Phytoactinopolyspora mesophila: one gene and its partner. Each later gene encodes a partner of the first gene's protein in a complex. Links are inferred from orthologs where the notes say so. Each region holds a gene or a part of one and is shown in the gene's direction. Other genes may lie near its edges.

Region 1 (6,665 bases):
AGATCGAGGGCTGGAAACGGCCGGCCTTCCTTTTCTGGGACGCGCGCATGCCCAGACGGATCAACGCCCGGGCGTTACTGAGCCCGTTCGATTCACTCGTCTGGGAACGCGCTCGCACCGAAGCGCTGTTCGGTTTCCGGTATCGGCTCGAGATCTACGTGCCCAAACCCAAACGCGTGCACGGTTACTACGTCCTGCCATTCTTGCTCGGCGATCAGCTGGTGGCCCGGGTCGATCTCAAAGCGGACCGGCAGGCCGGTGTCCTCCGGGTCCAGGCCGCCTGGGCCGAGCCGGAGGCCCCTGGTGAGACTGCCGCGGAGCTCTCGGCAGAACTCATCTCCATGGCCCGGTGGCTCGAGCTGGACGACGTCGCCGTCGCAGGTCACGGTGATCTCGCGCCCGCATTGGACGTAGCGGTCCGTCGTTCTTAGTCCGCACCCCGCACCACATCGTGGCCTTCCCGAGTGGTCACCTCTCGGCCGGCCGGCTTCCCTCGCGTCGCACCTGGTGTTCTACACCCAAGGGTCAAGCGAGATCGGTGGGGAGGAGATCGTAGCGATGGTGATCGGCTGTGCTGCCGTCGCTGCGCATCAGGTCGGCTCGTTGCGCGCCGATGTAGCGGAAGCCGGCCCGCTCGATCACCTTGCGGGACCCCTCGTTTCCCTCCGCGTGTTCGATGATGAGCCGCCGAAGGCCGAGGCCGCCGTCCTCGGTCGGGAGGAACGCATGCCGGATCACCATCTGGGTCGCCTCTGAGGCGATACCGCGGCCGCGCGCCGACGGATGGACGTGGTAGCCGATCGAGCCTTGATCGTTGCGGTGACCGAACAGTCGCAACCCGAACGTGCCGATGGACGGTCCGCCCTCGGGACGGACCGCGGCCCAATGCACTATCCGGCCCGAAGCGGCGTCCTCCCGGGTGCTGTGGATGAAATTCACGGCGTCGTCGATGGTGTAGGGACTCGGCAGGCCGCTCAGCCAGTACTGAGTCTGTGGGTCGCTGCATGCCTCGGCCACGGCGCCGGCGTCGGTGTCCTCGAGCGGGCGCAATGTCACGCGCTCCCCGCGAATCACCGGCGCATCGAGCCAGCGCGAGGCCGGCGTCATCGGATCGCCGGCGCACAGCGTCGCCACCCAGGCGTCCCGCCGCTTGCCGCGTTGGGGCTGCCCGCCCCGGACGAGCCCTTCGTGGCGGAAACCGGTGGCCCATGCCACCCTCCGGGAAGCCCAGTTCCCCACGTATGCCCACCATACGAGGTGGGTCAGGCCGAGGGAGTGGTGGTTCAGGACCCGCTCGGCGACGAGCCGCACGGCATGGGAGGTGAGCCCGCGCCCGCGCGCTTTCGGATCGGTCCAGAATCCGATCTCCCCAAGGCCGTCGCCGGTCAGGGTGACACCTATGGTTCCGTCCAGCCGGCCCGTGAGAGGCTCCCGGATGGCCCAAATGAGCGAGGTCGCGTTTGCCCAGCCGCCGGCCACCACGGTATTGACGAATGTCTCAGCATCGGCCCTGGTGTACGGGGACGGCACGGTGGTGCCGTCCTGAATCGCCGGGTCCTGGCAGAGTTCGGTGATGCGATCGATGTCGGCCCGGACCGGCATCGACAGCAGTACGCGCTCGCTCTTGAGCTCGAATGGTTCCATGGCTCGTATAGTGCCCATGACGGGTGTACCGAGGGCAACTAGAATTCATCGCATGGCCCGTCGTGGTGGCGGATGTGGGCGCGCAGGAAACTGGGCGCCTATCCGAGCCGTTATCGATTCGGGGTTCGCCACGTACCATGGGGGGTTGGGGCCACCAGCTTGAGGTACCCCATGCCGCCTCGCAGAAACATCGCCTAGGAGTTGACCCTCGTGCCCATTCTTCTCGACAGGATTCTTCGCGCCGGAGAAGGCAAGGCTCTCAAACGTCTCGAGGCGATAGTCAAGCAGGTCAACAGCATCGAACAAGACTTCGTCGACTTGTCCGACGGCGAGCTTCGCGGGATGACCGACGAGTTCCGCAAACGGTACGACGACGGCGAGAAGCTCGACGATCTCCTGCCCGAGGCATTCGCCACCGTGCGTGAAGCAGCGAAACGTACGCTCGGGCAGCGGCACTTCGACGTTCAGATCATGGGCGGAGCCGCGCTGCATCTCGGCAACATCGCTGAGATGAAGACCGGTGAGGGCAAGACCCTGGTGGCCACGTTGCCCGCTTACCTCAACGCGTTGTCCGGCGACGGCGTGCACATCATCACGGTCAACGATTACCTCGCGGGCTTCCACGCCGAGTGGATGGGGCGCATCCACCGTTTCCTCGGCCTCGAGGTCGGCGTGATTCTCAACGGCCTGACATCAGCCCAGCGCCGCGCCGCATACGCCGCGGACATCACCTACGGAACCAACAATGAGTTCGGCTTCGACTACCTCCGCGACAACATGGCGCAGCGCACGGAAGACATGGTCCAGCGCGGCCACAACTTCGCGATCGTCGACGAGGTGGACTCCATCCTCATCGACGAGGCCCGTACACCGCTGATCATCTCCGGACCAGCCGATCAGCCGACCAAGTGGTATAGCGAGTTCGCCAAGTTCGTCCAGCGGTTGCACCGCGACAGCGACTACGAGGTCGACGAGAAGAAGCGCACCGTGGGTGTGCTCGAACCGGGCATCGAGAAGGTCGAAGACTGGCTCGGCATCGACAACCTCTACGAGAGTGCGAACACCCCGCTTATCCAATACTTGAACAACTCGATCAAGGCCAAGGAGTTGTACCGGCTCGACAAGGAGTACGTCATCGTCGACGGGGCCATCCTGATCGTCGACGAACACACCGGCCGGGTCCTGTCCGGACGCCGTTACAACGAGGGCATGCACCAGGCGATCGAGGCCAAAGAAGGTGTGGAGATCAAGCAGGAGTACCAGACCCTGGCGTCGGTGACCCTGCAGAACTATTTCCGCCTCTACGAAAAGCTGTCCGGTATGACCGGAACCGCCATGACTGAGGCGAGCGAGTTCGACAAGATCTACAACCTCGGCGTGATCCCGATCCCACCGAACCGTCCGCTGGCCCGGATCGACAACGACGACCAGATCTACCGCACCGAGAGCGCGAAGTTCGATGCCGTGGCGGACGACCTCGCCGAACGGCACAAGAAGGGCCAGCCGGTGCTCGTCGGCACCACCAGTGTCGAGAAGTCGGAGCGGCTGGCGCAGATGCTGCGCAAGCGTGGCGTCCCGCATGAGGTACTCAACGCCAAGCAGCACGACCGTGAGGCCGCGATCATCGCCCAGGCGGGTCGCCGGGGTGCGGTGACGGTGGCCACCAACATGGCCGGTCGTGGTACCGACATCATGCTTGGCGGAAACCACGAGTTCATGGCCGCCGCCGAGCTCAAACAGCGTGGCCTGGACCCCGTGGAGAACCCCGAAGAGTACAGCGCCGCTGAGAAGGCGATTCTCGAGAAGTACGAGTCGCAGGTCGCGGCGGAACGCGACGAGGTCCGGCAATTGGGCGGACTCTACGTGCTCGGCACCGAGCGGCACGAGTCCCGGCGGATCGACAACCAGCTGCGCGGCCGGTCCGGCCGGCAGGGCGATCCTGGTGAGTCGCGGTTCTACCTCTCGCTGGAAGACGACCTCATGCGGCTGTTCAAGTCCGACTGGGTCGAGATGATCATGCGTACGCTCAACCAGCCGGACGACGCGCCCATCGAACACAAGCGTGTGAGCAGTGCGGTCAAGAGTGCTCAGTCTCAGCGCGAGGCCCAGAGCTTCGAGATGCGTAAGGACGTCCTGAAATACGACGACGTTCTGAACCGCCAGCGCCAGGTCATCTACGAAGAGCGTCGCCGTGTCCTGGGCGGCGAAGACCTCCATGAGCAGGTTCTGGGCATGATCGACGACGCGGTCGGCGGGTATGTCCGCGCCGCCACCAGCGACGGATTCCCGGAAACATGGGATCTCGAGCAACTCTGGACGGCGTTGAAGACCCTCTATCCCATCTCGCTCGACATCGACGAGCTGATCGGCGAAGCCGGTGGCCGCGAACGGCTCTCGTCGGAGTCACTGGTCGAGAAGGTCCGGGCCGACGCCCAGGCCGCCTACAAGAACCGTGAGGAGACACTCGGCGCTGAGGTCATGCGCGAGCTCGAGCGCCGGGTGCTGCTGACGGTTATCGACCGCAAATGGCGTGAACACCTTTACGAGATGGATTACCTCCGGGAGGGCATCGGGCTGCGGGCGTTTGCTCAGAAGCAGCCGCTCGTGGAGTACCAGCGCGAGGGCTTCGATTTGTTCGCCGCCATGATGGACGGCATCAAAGAGGAATCGGTTGGGCTGCTGTTCAACCTCGAAGTCCAGGTCAAGCCGAAAGACGGCGAGCAGGCAGCTGACGATTCCACCCCCGTCGTCGAAGCCCAAGGGCTCACCCCGGCCCGCCGTCCGGCACAGTTGCAATACACCGCGCCCACCGTGGACGGCGACGCGGGTGTTCAGCGCCGAACCGAGCGCACCGCGCCGGTGGCCTCAGGACCCGGGGGAGCACGGGGGGCGCACGCGGCGACACAGGAAGACGGCGACGGTGAGTTTGACGGTGTGTCCCGCAACGCACCTTGTCCGTGTGGTTCCGGCAAGAAGTTCAAGCGTTGCCACGGTGATCCGAAGCAGCGCGCCGCGATGAACTGAGGGGGTCCGCGGCCCCGGGCGGAGGCGGACTTCTGGCCAGTTCTACCGAATGGGTATCGCGATAGAAGATCGTCCTTTATCGTTTCGTTATGGTAGATCGTCCCCTCGTCAGTAGAAGTCGCGTCCGCCGCCCCGTGTTCGTCGTTGCCCTCGCGATCGTCACGGGCTTGGCACTGCTGGTACCGGCCGGTGCGGCCGCCGCGCTGGCCGCCAAGCCGGGGGACGGGTTCGAGAAGTCGCTGATCCGCGTTGTCCGGAACGATCAGTTCATCGATACCGCGCCGGCCGGCGTCGTCTCGCTCGGGGATTCGTACTCGTCGGGGTTGGGTGCGGGGAGCTACGACGACGATTGCGATCGCACGCCGCAGGCGTGGGGCATGCTCATCTTCGCCGACGAGGTGTCGCGTGAAGACCGGTTGTTACTCGCATGCTCGGGCGCCGTCGTCGACGACGTTTACGACCAGCTCGACGATCTGGCGGAGGCCGGCCCCTCTGGCGGCAGGCTGATCACGCTGACCGTAGGAGGTAACGACATCGGCTTCGCCGGCGAGCTGGCGAGTTGCTTCGTTCCTTTTGTCGGTTGTGCGGGCCGTGAGACGACGTTGATGAACCGCATCGACGCACTTGTCGACCCTCTGACCGAGCTGTATGTCGATGTTCAGGCGGCCAACCCGGGCGACGTGCTGATCGTGGGCGGTTACCCGTTGCTGGTGCCTGATCCTGAAGTCCGCAGCAGCTGCCGGGCGCTCACTCCGTTGCTGAGCACCGCGGAGCGGGAGATGATCCGGCGCCTCGGCGTCGCACTCAACCAAGCGATCGAGGAAGCCGCGTCGGCGGCCGGTGTGCGCTCGGCGGGCGCGCAGCTCGAGGCGGTATTCGACGGGCACGAGGCGTGCGCCAACGGCCCGGATGACTGGCTCAACGGCCTCAAGCTGGGAAGCGGGTCACAGGAGCCAGACCCAGACGCACCGGAGACCCGCTGGGACGCGTTCGCCTCTTTCGTGCGTGAGTCGTTCCACCCGAACGTGGCTGGCCAAGCCGGCTACGCCGATGCGTTCACTACGGTGTGGGGCACCCACTAGTGCCGCTGATTCGCAGCCGCAGGGCAGCCTGGGCGGCGTCGAAGCGCGGGTCGTCAGACAAACTGGAGCGTTGTGCATTGCCACTGGTCCCCGGTGGCTTCCAGGCGTAGAGCCAGTGCCCGCACCCTGCTTCCGATCTGAAGGACGGCGCATGCCTCGACCACGGCCGGGTTGACCTCACAGACGCGCAGCGCGCGCACGGTAGGTGTCGCCGTCGAGACGGCTCGCGGCCGGGCGGCGATCCGGTGTTCCAGGCCCTGGTAGACGGCGTCGTTGGTCCACCGTGACAGCTGCTGAACCGGGCGACGCCCGTACAACGTCTCAATCAAGGCCTGCACGATCATCGCGCACCAGCGGCGTGGCTCTGGTGGGCCCGCCGCGGCCGCGATCGGTGGCGGGATGGCGCCAGCCGGCCGGCGAGCACGCTTGTTCGCGGCCCGGGTGCGGGCCGACAGGGCGAGGGTGCCTTGGACCGGAACGCCGTCCGTCGCGCGGCGGGTCCGCGCCAGGGGAGGTCGCAACTCGGCGGTCTCGTCATCGTAGGGCGGTTCGGTGACCGGAAGCGGCAGCCGCCGGACGCCGGCGGGCCTCGTGGATGTGCGCAACTAGGTGGCTCCGTTCAGGACTCTGGTGGGGAAAGCCGTAGGCCGGGCTGGATAACGTCGGGGTCGGTGCCGATTTGTTCGTGATTGGCGATGAACCACCGTGGCCACTCGCGGGCGATTTCGGCTGGTGTGGCGTCCGGTCCCAGATGATCCGCCGCGATACTCCAGAGAGTGGCCCCGGGCTCGACGACGACGGGGTCGTGGAGCCCGGTGGTGGCGGGCGGTTCGGCTGCGGGCTCGGATTCCGGCTCGGCACTGGGTGCTTGCCGGTGGGACGGTGGGGTGACCGGTGGCCGGCCGATGCCTGGAA
Region 2 (6,144 bases), on another replicon or contig:
ACACAGCGACAACCACAATCCCTCGCCTCAAGCAGCGCTACCGCGACGAGATCGTGTCCGCGTTGCGGGACGAGTTCGGCACCGCCAACATCATGCAGGTCCCCACGGTCTCGAAGGTCGTGGTGAACATGGGCGTGGGTGAAGCGGCTCGGGACGCCAAGCTGATCGATGGAGCCATCCGTGACCTGGCCAACATCACCGGCCAGAAGCCCGCGGTGACCAAGGCTCGCAAGTCGATCGCGCAGTTCAAGCTGCGCGAAGGCATGCCGATCGGCGCGCACACCACGCTCCGTGGTGACCGCATGTGGGAGTTCCTCGACCGCCTCGTGACTATCGCCTTGCCGCGTATCCGTGACTTCCGGGGGCTCTCGCCGAAGCAGTTCGACGGGCGAGGCAACTACACGTTCGGCCTCAACGAGCAGTCGATGTTCCACGAGATCGATCAGGACAAGATCGACCGGGTGCGAGGTATGGACATCACGGTCGTCACCACTGCTACGAACGACGACGAAGGGCGCGCGTTGCTTCGGCATCTCGGTTTTCCCTTCAAGGAGCAGTGACCACGCGACCATGACCAGGGAGAACTAGACGTGGCCAAGAAAGCGTTGATCAACAAGGCCAAGCGGAAGCCTAAGTTCGCGGTTCGGGCATACACACGGTGTCAGAAGTGTGGCCGTCCGCACTCGGTGTACCGCAAGTTCGGTCTGTGCCGGGTGTGCCTGCGCGAGATGGCGCACCGCGGTGAATTGCCCGGCGTGACGAAGTCAAGCTGGTAATCGTCAACCCGGTCATTGGCTGAGCTGATTGGCCAAGCTGGTGACATACCCCCATCGCCGTAGGTCCGAGCATCGGAAACCCCGGCGGGAAAGTGGCACATACGACCATGACCATGACTGATCCCATCGCAGACATGCTGACCCGTCTGCGCAACGCCAATTCGGCATACCACGACACCGTGGCGATGCCGCACAGCAAGCTCAAGGCGCACATCGCCGAGATCCTCAAGCAAGAGGGCTTCATCAGCAGCTTCAAGGTTGAAGACACCCCCGAGGGTGTCGCCGGCCAGTCGCTCGTGTTGACCCTGAAGTACGGACCCACGCGGGAGCGTTCCATCGCCGGCCTGCGCCGGGTTAGTAAGCCGGGTCTGCGGGTGTACGCCAAGGCGAACAACATGCCCAAGGTTCTCGGTGGTCTCGGCGTCGCGATCATCTCGACATCACACGGCTTGCTCACGGATCGAGCAGCCACCAAACAGGGAGTAGGCGGGGAAGTCCTCGCTTACGTCTGGTAGCGGGAAGGAGTGTAGAAGGAACATGTCGCGTATTGGCAAACTTCCCATTCCCGTCCCCGCGGGTGTCGATGTGTCCATCGAAGGTCGTGGTGTCACGGTCAAGGGACCGAAGGGAACGCTCGAGCACACGCTGCCCGAGACGATCGATCTGGAGCGTGCCGAAGACGGCACCCTCGAGGTGCGGCGTCCGGATGACGAGGGTCGTAACAAGGCGCTGCACGGGCTGACCCGCACACTGGTGGCGAACATGGTCACAGGCGTCACGAGCGGATACGAAAAGAAGCTGGAGATCGTCGGCGTCGGGTACCGCGTCACCGCGAAGGGCTCGAATCTCGAGTTCGCGGTGGGTTACAGCCACCCCATCCTCGTAGAGGCCCCGGAGGGCATCACGTTTGCGGTGGAGTCGCCGACCAAGTTCTCGGTGTCGGGCATCGACAAGCAGCGGGTTGGTCACATCGCGGCCCGCATCCGCGGTCTGCGGCCTCCGGAGCCGTACAAGGGCAAAGGAATCCGCTACGCGGGCGAGCATGTCCGGCGCAAGGTCGGAAAGGCTGGTAAGTAAACGATGGGTATCGCGATCAACGGTCGCGTACGGCGGGGCGACAAAGCTTCCGCGCGGGCGCGGCGTCACCTGCGGGTTCGTAAGAAGGTCAACGGAACGGCCCAGCGTCCGCGGCTGGTTGTCAGCCGGTCGCTGAGGCACATGGTGGCCCAGGTTGTCGACGACACCACCGGCCACACCATCGCCTCGGCTTCGAGCATGGAAGCCGACCTGCGTGCACTCGAGGGTGACAAGCGTGCGAAGGCACGTCGCGTGGGCGAGCTGGTGGGCGAGCGGGCGAAGGCAGCCGGCGTCGAGTCGGTGGTTTTCGACCGCGGAGGCAACCGGTACCACGGCCGGGTCGCGGCGGTGGCCGACGGCGCCCGTGAGTCGGGCCTGGAACTTTAGATCCGAGGGCGACCAATGAGATCGACGACGAATTCGAAGGAAAGAGGACATCATGGCTGAACCACAGCGCCGCGGTGGCGGTGCGGGTGGCGAGCGCCGCGAGCGCCGTGGCCGTGGCGACCGCGACAACCGTCGCGGTGACGGCGGGGCGGACAAGACCGCTTACATCGAGCGCGTCGTCGCCATCAACCGAGTCGCCAAGGTCGTGTCCGGTGGCCGTCGTTTCAGCTTCACCGCGCTTGTGGTGGTCGGAGACGGCGACGGCACGGTCGGAGTGGGCTACGGCAAGGCCAAAGAGGTGCCGGCGGCTATCGCCAAGGGCGTCGAAGAAGCCAAGAAGCAGTTCTTCAAGGTGCCGCGCATTCAGGGCACGATCCCGCACCCGGTGCAGGGCGAGAAGGCCGCAGGCGTAGTACTGCTACGTCCCGCCTCTCCCGGTACCGGTGTGATCGCGGGTGGTCCGGTCCGCGCCGTGCTGGAGGCGGCGGGTATCAGCGACATTCTGAGTAAGTCGCTGGGCTCGTCCAACGCGATCAACATCGTGCACGCCACGGTTGCGGCGTTGCGCCAGCTCGAGCGGCCGGAGCAGGTGGCCGCACGGCGCGGGTTGCCGCTGGAAGAGGTGGCACCGGCAGCGCTGCTTCGGGCCAGAGCGGAGGCGAACTCGTGAGCAGCCTTCGCATCCGACAGGTCAAGAGCAAGATCGGCGGAACCTCGGTGCAGCGCGATTCGTTGCGTTCTTTAGGTCTGAAGCGAATTGGCGACGAGGTCGTCAAAGACGACCGTCCCGAGATCCGCGGCATGGTGAAGACGGTGTCGCACCTCGTCACCGTCGAGGAGGTTGACCAAGGCGATGAGTAATCCATCCCCGCTCAAGCCGCACCACCTGCGACCGGCTCCGGGCGCCAAGAAGGCGAAGACCCGGGTCGGCCGTGGTGAGGCGTCCAAGGGCAAGACCGCCGGCCGCGGAACCAAGGGAACCAAGGCACGCAACCAGGTACCTGCTCGCTTCGAGGGCGGTCAGATGCCGGTGCACATGCGGTTGCCGAAGCTGAAGGGATTCAAGAATCCCTTCCGCACCGAGTACCAGGTCGTCAACCTGGACAAGCTGGCCTCGCTGTACCCCGAGGGTGGAACGGTCACAGTTGACGACCTTGTCGCCAATGGTGCCGTACGCAGCGGTCACCCGGTGAAGATCCTCGGCAGCGGCGAAGTCACGGTCAAGCTCGATGTGACAGTGCACGCGTTCTCCGGCTCCGCCAAGGAAAAGATCGCTGCCGCTGGCGGCAGTACAACTGAACTGTAGGAATCGTCTGTCCGGGCGCCCGGTGAACTTGCTCCGCGCGGCTATCGCCGTGCGAACCAGAGTAGGTCCTGGGCGGCCGGATAGGTTATCGTCCCGGGAGTGGGAAACCGTGTGGCGGTAGCCCGCTGACGGTTTCTCATCACCCAGACCCGGCGGCGTCGCCGGCATCCAGGAGGCAGCCAAAGTGCTCAGAGTGTTCGCTCAGGCGTTCCGTACGCCTGACCTGCGCCAGAAGCTGCTGTTCATGCTGGGCATCATTGTGCTGTTCCGGCTTGGTTCGGCCATACCCACGCCGAACGTCGACGTGAATTCGGTCAAGATCTGTACCGAACAGGCTCGGGAGTCAGAGGGCTTCGGGCTATACGGGATGCTTGACCTGTTTACTGGTGGAGCTCTGCTCCAGCTGGCGATCTTCGCGCTCGGGATCATCCCCTACATCACAGCCGCGATCATCTTCCAGCTGTTGACTGTTGTCATTCCGAAGCTGGAGGCCCTGAAGAAGGAAGGGCAGTCCGGTCAGGCGCAGATCACGCAGTACACGCGATACCTGACGATCGGCTTGGCAGTTCTGCAGTCCACCACCATCGTCACGCTCGTGGAGAGTGGCCGGTTCTTCCCGCAATGTGGTGAGGACATCGTCGTCAACAACTCTGTTGCGTGGCTGGCGATCATGATCCTGACCATGACGGCCGGTACCGCGGTGGTCATGTGGCTGGGAGAGCTCATCACCGACCGGGGTATCGGCAACGGGATGTCGCTGCTGATCTTCACCCAGATCGTGGCCAGTGTGCCGAGCATGTTCTGGAACATCCAGGTCACTCGCGGCTGGGGCATCTTCTCTCTGGTTCTCGTGGTCGCCCTGGTTGTGGTCGCGCTGATTGTCTTCGTCGAGCTGGCGCAGCGTCGAATACCGGTCCAGTACGCCAAGCGGATGGTCGGGCGGAAGATGTACGGTGGCTCGTCCACATACATTCCGCTGAAGATCAACCAGGCTGGCGTCATCCCGGTCATCTTCGCGTCGTCACTGCTTTATGTACCGATGCTGGCCGCGCAGTTCAACGCCGATACTGCGTGGGCAGGCTGGGTCGAGCGGCACTTCCAACGTGGGGACCACCCGCTGTACCTGGCGTTCTACTTCTTCATGATCGTCGGATTCGCCTTCTTCTACGTGAGCATCACGTTCAGTCCGAAGGACATCTCGGACAACATGAAGAAGTACGGCGGCTTCGTTCCGGGCATCCGGGCAGGCCGGCCGACCGAGGAATACCTGACCTACATTCTGAACCGCATCACGTCCGCAGGCTCGATCTATCTTGGGCTGGTGGCACTGTTGCCACTGATGGCGTTCAACGTCATCAATCCGGGCCAGGGTATGGCGTTCAGCAATACCTTCGGAGGCACCAGTATCTTGATTATGGTCGGGGTGGGCCTCCAGACGGTGCAGCAGATCGAGGGCCAACTTCAGCAACGCAACTACGAGGGTTTCTTGAAGTGACGCGTTTACTGATCATGGGCCCTCCTGGGTCCGGCAAGGGGACCCAAGCCGAGCTGGTGGCGGAGTATTTCGGCGTTCCGGCGATCTCCACCGGCAATATCTTCCGAGCCAACGTCTCCGAAGGCACGCCGCTCGGTATCGAAGCGAAGCGATACATGGACGCCGGCGACTACGTACCGGACGAGGTCACCAACAACATGGTTCGGGACCGGCTCTCGCAGCCGGACGCCGCCGGCGGTTTTCTACTCGACGGATATCCGCGAACCACCGCGCAGGTGGACTTTCTCGATTCGGTGCTGAGCGAGCAGAATGCTTCGCTGGAACATGCCATCGAACTGGTTGTCCACGAAGACGAAATCGTGTCCAGGCTGTTGAAGCGTGCGGCCGACGAAGGCCGCACGGACGATTCCGAAGAGGTCATCCGCAACCGGCTCCGGGTTTACAACGAACAAACCGCGCCGTTGACGGCGCTGTACGCCGAACGTGGCGTGCTGGTCCGGGTCGACGGAACGGGTCCGATCGAGGAGGTCGCCGTCCGGGTCGAGAAGGCGATCACCGCGGACGGCCGGTAGCTGGACAGCCGGACTGATGCGGACACGGCGTTCGGACTTGGAGATCAAGAGCGAGGCTGACCTCGCGGGCATGCGAGCGGCCGGGCGTGTGGTCGCCGAAATTCACGCCGTGATGCGCGAGGCGGTGCAGCCAGGTGCCACCGGGCTGGAGTTGGACGCGATCGCCCGTAGGGAGCTTTCGGCGCGCGGCGCGACGTCGAACTTCCTGGGCTACCACGGGTTCCCCGCCACGGTCTGCGTCTCCGTCAACGACGTCGTGGTGCACGGCATCCCGAACGACACACCCTTCGAGCCGGGTGACATCGTGTCGCTCGATTTCGGAGCGGTTCTGGACGGCTGGCACGGCGACGCCGCGGTGACCATTCCGGTCGGCGAGGTGACCGACGACGTTTCACGGCTGCTGATCGACTGCGAGGACGCGCTCTGGGCCGGTATCGCCGCGATGCAAGCGGGGGATCGCCTGCGTGAAATCGGGTCGGCTATCGAGCGTCTGATCCGGTCTCGTGGCCGCTACGGAATCGTCGAAGAGTA

The links.
Region 2: the proteins of secA (region 1) and secY are in contact, whole or in part, in a crystal structure (PDB 3DIN), measured with the Thermotoga maritima proteins. The link is inferred for Phytoactinopolyspora mesophila from one-to-one orthologs. Residues at the interface, in WP_004082002.1 of Thermotoga maritima: Glu261, Ala262, Arg263, Lys300, Ala301, Arg302, Thr303, Ile304, Ile305, Leu323, Tyr324, Asp325, Pro326, Val329, Ser330, Tyr333, Ile336, Lys340, Phe345, Val349, Glu363, Phe364, Tyr374, Ser375, Gly376, Gly377, Glu393, Ile395, Thr482, Ser483; in WP_004081795.1 of Thermotoga maritima: Glu108, Gly109, Glu110, Glu111, Ala236, Glu237, Arg238, Arg239, Ile240, Thr241, Ile242, Gln243, Tyr244, Ala245, Arg246, Arg247, Val248, Thr249, Gly250, Arg251, Arg252, Val253, Tyr254, Gly256, Ala257, Ser258, Thr259, Tyr260, Leu261, Pro262.

What each region holds. Positions count from the first base shown.
Region 1 is NZ_WLZY01000005.1:256,824-263,488, forward strand. What follows is about bases 1,550-4,868. They hold secA (preprotein translocase subunit SecA), read left to right. Parts: upstream 1,550-1,854; coding sequence 1,855-4,668; downstream 4,669-4,868. Other genes in these bases: F7O44_RS16050 (GNAT family N-acetyltransferase), read right to left, coding at 1,550-1,644; F7O44_RS16060 (SGNH/GDSL hydrolase family protein), read left to right, coding at 4,758-4,868. In the rest of the region: F7O44_RS16045 (winged helix-turn-helix domain-containing protein), read left to right, coding at 1-431; more of F7O44_RS16050, read right to left, coding at 526-1,549; more of F7O44_RS16060, read left to right, coding at 4,869-5,750; F7O44_RS16065 (Rv3235 family protein), read right to left, coding at 5,804-6,355; F7O44_RS16070 (LysM peptidoglycan-binding domain-containing protein), read right to left, coding at 6,370-6,665. UniProt on the Escherichia coli protein: Required for protein export, interacts with the SecYEG preprotein conducting channel.
Region 2 is NZ_WLZY01000003.1:252,871-259,014, reverse strand. Bases 3,088-5,885 are described here. They hold secY (preprotein translocase subunit SecY), read left to right. Parts: upstream 3,088-3,730; coding sequence 3,731-5,041; downstream 5,042-5,885. Other genes in these bases: map (type I methionyl aminopeptidase), read left to right, coding at 5,630-5,885; F7O44_RS10950 (adenylate kinase), read left to right, coding at 5,038-5,613; rplO (50S ribosomal protein L15), read left to right, coding at 3,094-3,546; rpmD (50S ribosomal protein L30), read left to right, coding at 3,088-3,101. Outside these bases: rplE (50S ribosomal protein L5), read left to right, coding at 1-560; F7O44_RS10990 (type Z 30S ribosomal protein S14), read left to right, coding at 591-776; rpsH (30S ribosomal protein S8), read left to right, coding at 884-1,291; rplF (50S ribosomal protein L6), read left to right, coding at 1,314-1,853; rplR (50S ribosomal protein L18), read left to right, coding at 1,857-2,240; rpsE (30S ribosomal protein S5), read left to right, coding at 2,293-2,910; more of rpmD, read left to right, coding at 2,907-3,087; more of map, read left to right, coding at 5,886-6,144. UniProt on the Escherichia coli protein: The central subunit of the protein translocation channel SecYEG. Consists of two halves formed by TMs 1-5 and 6-10.